One region of the Caldalkalibacillus horti genome, then DNA from elsewhere that is predicted to be linked to it. Evidence: riboswitches for the same ligand, from Rfam matches in the RefSeq annotation. Region 1 holds a riboswitch; the other holds the start of a gene.
The links. A riboswitch is a leader RNA that binds a small molecule or an ion and turns the genes downstream of it on or off. The one in region 1 is predicted to bind S-adenosylmethionine.

Region 1 (4,205 bases):
ATCTTTAGCCATGTAAAACCCTCCTAATCCTTTGGAATTCAAACACAAGAAAATAGTAGGTAGAAAAACTTAGCCTATCCCTAGCAATTAGCGGAAATCTTATTTTTCTTATCTACAAACTGCCCACGAATATATTAAAATGACCTAGTACAAAAAACACCTGTTTCATAGGGTGAAACTACGTTTCCTCTACTGATATAATTATATCGTAAAAAGCACCTCTCGTACATAGTAAGATCATCTTTTTAGGAAAAAAATCGGTTATTATGGAATCAAGTATGAAGCTTGAATAAGATGGTGGTATACGTACTGATAGTGATATATACTTTACAAATATAACCTATTCTATCCATAATTTAGATACAATAGGTTTGTTTTCATGTAAAGAGGATGAAAATCTGAGGTGAGTTCATGTTAAAAAAGAGTTATTTAGCCTACGGGCTATTCTTTGTAATAGCGATCATTTTGATACTTGTCTACAGACATAGTCAGCCTCCAAGCGAGGATGATGTATTTTCCCAGAATTTGTATTCAGCCCCTATTGAGGAGGTATATTTGATAGATCAATCTTATGGTGAATGGGTTACTTTCTTTGAAATGAATCATTCTTTTCATATTAGTAAGTTGGAAAAAGACTGGTTAGGGAACTGGAAGCTTGTTCATTGGGATGGAGAGCCAGGATTTATTGGGGGAGCAGCTATGGATTTATCTAATAATGATGGTGTTATTTTAGGCGCATCAAGTATAACAAACGATCATGAAAACAAGCATACCTCCTTTTACTATGGAATGATTGCAAATTCAAAGGTTGATCAGATAAAGCTGGAAAAAAAGGAGTGGACTGATAAGAATGTAGCTTTGATTGAAACCGAACGGTATAGGTTTTTCTTTTATGTTGCTTATGATAGGCTTGATCCTTTCTCACTACAGGCTTTATCAAATGGAGAGGTCATTCAGCAATTTGGTGGTGGTATACCAGATTAATTAAGAAGAAGTCTAAGTCCTGTAGATCTTTATAATAACAACAGTTCATTATTCAAATGCTCTTTTCTTGTATTTACATTTCCAAATAGAAGGTTATAATTTTAAGAAGCACAATCATGTGTTTTACTTAGTGGAACAAATTATCGTTCCATTCACATAATAGAAACTAGCAGACTAACAACATGATAATACCAGATGAATCCATTTATTAAGACTGATGAAGGTGGTTCCAGTATGGGAGAACAAACGGCAGTACGCTCTGTTGAAAGAGCATTGGATATACTACTATGTTTTACAGATAAAACAGAGCTGAGCCTAACAGAGATATCACAGCGGGTAGGGCTGAATAAAAGCACAGTTTTTCGTTTATTAGCATCCCTTGAACGTAAAGGCTTTCTACAACGAAACGCTGAGAATGAGAAGTATAGATTAGGATTTAGACTGTGGGAGCTGTCCGCACATTTATCAAGAGTGGATGACCCTGCGGTTATGCTCCTGCCTGAGATGGAGCGCTTGAGAGACGTACTTGATGAAACGATCAGCTTATATGTGAGAGACGGGAAAGAAAGAGTAAGGGTTCAGGCCGTTGAAAGTAAGCAAACGATTCGGAGGGTGGCCCCAATTGGGTCAAGGCTTCCTTTATCTGTAGGAGCATCAAGTAAAATTTTAGTTGCCTATGCAGATCCAGAGACTCAGAAAATGATTCTTAATGAGCTCAACTGGAGTTCCTCTAAGGATAAGGAGGAATTTATGCTTCAATTGCTTCATATCCAGCAAACAGGGTATGCTACAAGCATTGAGGAAAGAGAAGTAGGAACATCAGCCATTGCTGCTCCGATACGGAATGGTGCGGGTCAGCTAGTTGCTGCATTAGCTATTTCTGGCCCAGTTGGAAGACTTACCATGGAGAAAATGAAAGAGTTTGCTCCTATTGTCCTTAACTTTGCTTCGCGTATGGGGAGTATGGTTAAATAGTGGGAAGACGCGCCCTTTATTGATTTTCTATGTGCATGAAAATAGGAGAAGATCAAAAAATAAAGTATTGACGAATAAAATTCTGAGTTGTATAGTATATTCAATTATTAACGTAGTTTAATGCATTTGCATATTACTACGTTAAAGTAGAATTGAACTGAAAACAAAATAATAACTACTCTTATCCAGAGCAGGCTGAGGGACTGGCCCGATGACGCCCGGCAACCGACCATTTATCGAATGCTATCATTCATATTTGATACGGTGCTAACTCCTACAATCACAAAAGATGTGGTTGAAAGATAAGAGGCCGAGTCCATGTTGTCAGAAGCCTCTTTCTTTTTATAGAAAGAGGCTTTTTTTCTTAACAAAACAATCATAATTGGGGGAGAGAACAGTGAAAATCAGAGGAAGAAAATCAAGCTTCATAGCCATAGCATGGGTTTTGCTACTTAGTGTATTTTTAGGTGCATGTGGTCAAGGGGCTACAGGTGGAACAGGAGATCAGTCAGGTGGAGAAGCAGAAAATGGACTTCAAGGAAAAAGGATTGCTTTAATTATGCAGCTTAACATCGGTACCTTCTCTGCACAATATATTGATGGAGTTAGGGATCAGGTGGAGAAATTTGGTGGAGAGCTACAGGTGTTCAACGCTGAGGAAGATTTAGCTCGGATGGCTTCCCATTTAGATTCAGCGATCACTCAACAATTCGATGGTATCTTAATTGACCATGGAACACCAGAAGCGCTAGATCCGGGTATCAGAAAAGCACTTGAAGCGAATATCCCGGTGGTAGTCTTTGATGCAGCTATAGATATTGAGGGTGTGACGCTAGTTGAACAAGGTGATCTACTACTTGCTGAGCAGACACTAGAGAAGCTAGTTGAGGACAATGGGACAGATGCTAATATCGTAAAAATTTGGGTGGCAGGCTTCGCCCCTATGGAGCGTCGTCAGGTAGCCTATGAAGAATTCCAAGAAAAGTATCCAGATGTAACAGAGCTAGCAGCTTTTGGTTCAGCAACATCAAATACAGCTCTTGATACACAGTCACAGATGGAGGCTATTCTAAGACAATATCCTAATAAGGGAGATATTACAGCTGTATGGGCAGCGTGGGATGAATTTGCCAAAGGAGCAAGCCGTGCTATTCAACAAGCGGGTAGAGATGAAATTAAAGTGTACGGAATTGATTTAAGTGATGAAGATCTACAAATGATTCAGGACCCGAACAATCCGTGGGTAGCGTCAGCGGCCGTTGATCCTTCCGATATCGGTCGAATCCAAGCACGTCTGTTGTATAAAAAGCTTAACGGAGACTCAGATACCCCAGATCGCCATATCCTCAAGCCAGTTATGGTAACAAGGGATGACCTTCCTGAAGAGCCTGTGACCATGAGTAACCTGCAAGAGCATGTAGAAGAATGGGGACAAAGTGATGATGTGTATGAGGATTGGATGAAAGAGCTAGAAGAACAAGTGAAGGGTGAGTAATATGTCTCACCTTCTTCAAATGAACAAGATCATCAAGAATTTCTCTGGCGTGCAGGTTTTAAAACAGGTGGACCTCACACTGGTAGGTGGAGAAATTCATGCCCTGTTAGGAGCAAATGGAGCGGGAAAAAGTACCTTGATTAAAATCCTTTCTGGAGCATATAGCCTTGATGATGGAGAGATTATACTGGACGGTCATGAGGTATCCATTTCTTCACCACAGGAAGCTAAGGAATTAGGAATTCATACGGTGTATCAGGAGGTGGATACGGCTTTAATCCCTACTTTATCAGTAGCAGAAAACATCTTTATTGACGATTATGCTAATCTAAAAAGTTCCTTCTTTGTAGCTTGGAAGGATCTATATAGTAGGGCGGAGGAACTCCTTAACAGGGTCGGAGCAAGTATTTCGGTAAAGGCAAACATATCAGAGCTTTCACTTTCCGATAAACAGCTTGTCCTTGTAGCACGTGCATTAGCCCAAGAGGCTAAGTTTGTTATTTTAGATGAACCAACAGCTCCTTTAAGTGTGACTGAATCAGAGAACTTATACAGGATTATGCGTCAGTTAAAGGATAGTGGGGTGGGAGTCGTTTTTATTTCACATCGTTTAGCCGAGGTGTTTGAGCTTAGTGACAGAATCACCGTTCTCAGGGATGGACAAAACGTATCTTCAGAATCAAAGTCAGAAACCTCAATGAATCACGTGATTGAGGCTATGCTAGGTCAAGCTTTAGTAGAGGAGTTCCCT
Region 2 (4,205 bases), on a different contig from region 1:
CTGAGTTTCTGTTTCATTCGTGTTCTCCTCCGTACCTTCTGACGGAGTTTCTCCTTGATTCTGCTCCTCATTTGGTGCTGATTCCTCACCTTGACCACAAGCTACTGCAACTAATGAAACAATTAGTAGTAGTGCTAATAATATAAATCCTTTTCTTTTTAACATCTGACCTACTCCTCTTTTATCTGAATTAATTATATTAGAAAAACTTGGCTTATCGCCAAGTTTTGGCAAAAGCCTTAGTTTATCTTATACTATCTACCTTTGAGCTTATAAATTCTGAAAGTATAAAAACCTCATTGCTTGCTTAGCGCTTATCTATCTGCTTGACAATAAGATCTCCTACCGATTGAATGAGCTGCACAAGAATCACAATGATTACGGTAGCTACAAGAGTTATCTCCAAATTATTACCTTGGAACCCATAACGATAAGCGATATACCCTAATCCTCCTGCACCAATGACCCCTGCCATAGCCGTATAGCCTATAAGTGCAATTCCAGTTACCGTAAGACCTGAGACAATAGCAGGCAAGGATTCAGGAAGTAAAACTTTATAAATGATCTTTAGATTGCTAGCACCCATCGCTTTAGCCGCCTCGACAACCCCTTTTGGAATTTCTCGAAGCCCTATCTCCACTAATCGTGCGTAAAAGGGAGCAGAAGAAACAACTAGAGCGGGAATCGCTGCTGATGTCCCAATTCCACTTCCTATAATAATGCGCACATAGGGCATCAGGATAATAATTAGAATAATAAAAGGGATAGATCGTAGGACATTAACCACAAATCCTGCTGATTTATAAAAAATCTGGCTTTCCCAAGGGTTCCCCTTAGCCGTCATATAAAGCAAAATTCCTAAAGGAATACCCAATAGAGCTGTAAAAAGAAGCGATACACCCGTCATATAGAGGGTTTCTACAACTCCTTCCCAAATCGTATCCCAATACACATTCGGTAAAACCTGCTCTAACCAATTCATCATCCTACTAACACTTCCACTTCTACCTGCTGCTCCTGAAGAAATTGAATCGCCCTATTGATCTCAGCCTCAGAACCTGTCAGATGTAAAAACAGCGTACCGTATGAGGAATCCTTCAATTTATTTATCTTTCCTTGAACGACATTCACATCAACATCACAGCTTCTTATTAATTTTGAAAGAATGGGCTGCCCGGAAGTCTGTACTAAGAAGTGACACTGCACAACCTTTCCTTCTGCAATATTCCATTCCGCTTGAGCCTCCAAGGCTTCACTTGATTCAGTAATCTGTTTGACAAAATCCTTTGTGATTTGCTGCTTAGGCTCTTTAAAGACCTGAAGAACCTGACCAAGCTCGACTACCCTTCCCTCCTCCATAACAGCTACACGGTCACATATCTTTTGAATGACATGCATCTCATGAGTAATTAGGATAATCGTTAGCCCTAGCTTCTGGTTAATATCCTTTAGCAATTCAAGAATGGAATCTGTTGTTTTTGGATCCAAGGCGGACGTAGCTTCATCACAAAGTAAAACAGTGGGTTGATTGGCTAGCGCTCTAGCAATCCCTACACGCTGCTTTTGACCTCCACTAAGCTGAGAAGGGTATTGCTGTTCTTTACCCTCTAGGCCAACTAAACGAATAAGCTCGTGCACACGCTCCTGCCTAACCGACTTAGGAACATTAGCAACCTCTAATGGTAATGCGATATTATCAAAAACGGTTCGTGACCAAAGGAGATTAAAATGCTGAAAGATCATCCCTATCTTCTGCCTTTTAACTCGCAGATCTCTAGACGATAAACGACTGATAGGAACTCCATCTATCCAAATTTCTCCCTCTGTCTGACGTTCAAGCTGATTAATCATTCTGATTAATGTGCTTTTCCCTGCCCCGCTGTATCCAATAACGCCAAAAATTTCACCCTTCTCAACGTTAAGGCTTACCTGATCAACAGCCTTAATCTTTTTTTGACCTGATTTAAATAGCTTTGCAACACCTTTAATTTCAATCATTTGTCTCACCTGCTTCCTGTTAAAGAGTATGTCAGATTCATTTCCCTCTCATACTCTGCACTTCGTACAAAGGAGTATGACGCATAGTTAAACTCCTAATGTGTATTATTCTAATTTTTCCAATATGTTTACTAAGGGTATAAACATCAGGAAATCCTAGCAGCTTACCAATTCTATCTTGGTAACTGCCTTATGTGTTTAATCTAAGAAAAGAAAGAATAAAATGAGCATACACCATTACCAATAGCTTCTCTTAGGTTTAAGAAAAAACAAAAAATCCCTCAGCTTCAAAAGCCGAAGGATAAGATTAACGTTCTCATCCACTCATCTTTCGAAGACATCATCTTCGCAGGATTTGGCACCTTTCCGATTCCAGTTGGATCGGCGGTTGCCGGGTTTCATAGGGCCAGTCCCTCCACCACTCTTGATAAGAGTTTTTACGTTCAATTCAATTGTGTATTGATATTACCACAGGAAAGAAAATTTGTAAATATTAAATATCCTGTTTTGCTTGTTGACGATGATCATTGTTAAAAAAATGATCCTGTATATTTTGTTTATTATCGTCTTTTATCCCTTTATCTAGCTCTTTGTTATTAATATTTTTATCAGGTACATTTCGATCAATACCATCATCTGTTATTTTGTCATCTGCGATACCTGTATCATTACCAGGTGGATCATTTGCCGTACCTCTATCCTTATTACGATCATCTCTCACTGTGCCTCTTGAATCTTCATCTTGACCTTGATCGTTGGAGTCTCTGTCATTAGCAAATTTCGTATCGCTGTCCTTTTTCTCGTCTTTATCTTCCTTCGAATCTTTATCCTTCTCTTCTTTGTCTTGATCATCCTTTTTACCGTTTGTCTGTAGATTCTTAGAATCTTTATCAGGACGATCTGTTGCTGTCTCTTTTTCCTCATCCTCGCCTTTGTCAATGTCATCAGGCTTATTGGTAGCTAATTCCTTACTACCTTTGTCATTGTCTTTGTCTTTTCCTTTATCCTTGTCATTATCCTGATTGCCTTGATTAGGACTCGGATTGCTAGGCGCAGGTGGCACAACTGTTGGTGGTTCAACGACCGGTGGCTTTTCCGGTTCAGTAGCATCAACGATGGCTTCCTCTAGTTCTTCCTCTTCCTCTAGAGCCCATTCCACTTCTTCCTCGGACTCTTCTGGCAGAGTTGGCTCTTCTGGCAGATTCCTTCTATATATGTTCTCAAAGAAGCTATTTCCAATAGCCAGTTCGAGACCACCTACTCTCTGAGCAATCTGAGAAATAGCCATCTCCTTGAGTTCACCGATCTCAAGCTCAAGTCCTTGCTCTAGTGCAGCTAAGTATATAACATATCTTGCAGGTGAGATACCATGTTTTAAAGCTTCTTCACGATCGTCGTAGGTGGTAACCATACGATGAATGGATATAGATGGGTCTTCATCCTGCTCTATGATAGTCCCGCCTCTGTTCGAAACGGTTAAGGGTACCTGATTCTCTTCCTGACTTCCTGTTTCATGCTCATGAAAAGCCTGGTCTAGCACCTTATCCTCTAGCCCATCATAAATTTTATCTAGCCCCATATCAAACTGCTTCTGAGTCGATTCACTTAGGAAAGTAGTGGATAATAAAATATCATGATTCCCATTTAAATAACCTAGATTTTTAGCCGCCTTGATAATATCAAATGCTACGTAATCGAGGTGCTTTCCTAGTTCATCATCAAGATAATCTATTAATTTTAACCCTTCCTGATTCCAACCAGTAATGCTCAAAACATTAAAATCACGATCAATACTAATTTCAACACTAGGGTTGATATCCAAGCTTACAAAAGCAATGGCTTCGTCTTCTTGGAATAATGCACCAAAAGCAAAAACAGAGACAAAAACAAAAAGAAATGAGGCCGCTACAATCAAGGGGGCCCTAAAGCTTTTTCTGCTTTTACGTGGTTTTACTTTTTCAACGATATGAACATGGGGTATGGGTACTTCATCACCAACCCGACATCCTTGCTGATTTTGAATATTAACCGCTCTAAATTCGCCTTCATTCGTGAGGACAATAGCTTGTTCATTGTCTATTTCAAGAATGACCCCTTTACTCACTGCTGTCCCTCCCTTCTGTCAAGTTCTTCCTCAGGCTCAATATACGAACGGAGAGATAGAAAATCCCCTATATAGATTAAAGCCATCGCTATTATATATTTTC

Region 2: it holds a riboswitch for S-adenosylmethionine, as region 1 does, so the genes downstream of both, J2S11_RS01705 (methionine ABC transporter ATP-binding protein) here and J2S11_RS05625 (sugar ABC transporter substrate-binding protein) in region 1, are expected to answer to the same signal.

Annotation. Positions count from the first base shown of each region.
Region 1 covers NZ_JAUSTY010000004.1:104,811-109,015, forward strand. Annotated here, with positions in the region: gene acnA (aconitate hydratase AcnA) at 1-12, opposite strand, end outside; gene J2S11_RS05615 (hypothetical protein) at 556-984, shown strand; gene J2S11_RS05620 (IclR family transcriptional regulator) at 1,219-1,959, shown strand; SAM riboswitch class I at 2,138-2,268, shown strand; gene J2S11_RS05625 (sugar ABC transporter substrate-binding protein) at 2,363-3,454, shown strand; gene J2S11_RS05630 (sugar ABC transporter ATP-binding protein) at 3,456-4,205, shown strand, end outside.
Region 2 covers NZ_JAUSTY010000001.1:365,207-369,411, forward strand. Annotated here, with positions in the region: gene J2S11_RS01695 (MetQ/NlpA family ABC transporter substrate-binding protein) at 1-165, opposite strand, end outside; gene J2S11_RS01700 (methionine ABC transporter permease) at 308-985, opposite strand; gene J2S11_RS01705 (methionine ABC transporter ATP-binding protein) at 982-1,998, opposite strand; SAM riboswitch class I at 2,320-2,432, opposite strand; gene J2S11_RS01710 (anti-sigma factor domain-containing protein) at 2,492-4,102, opposite strand; gene sigI (RNA polymerase sigma-I factor) at 4,099-4,205, opposite strand, start outside.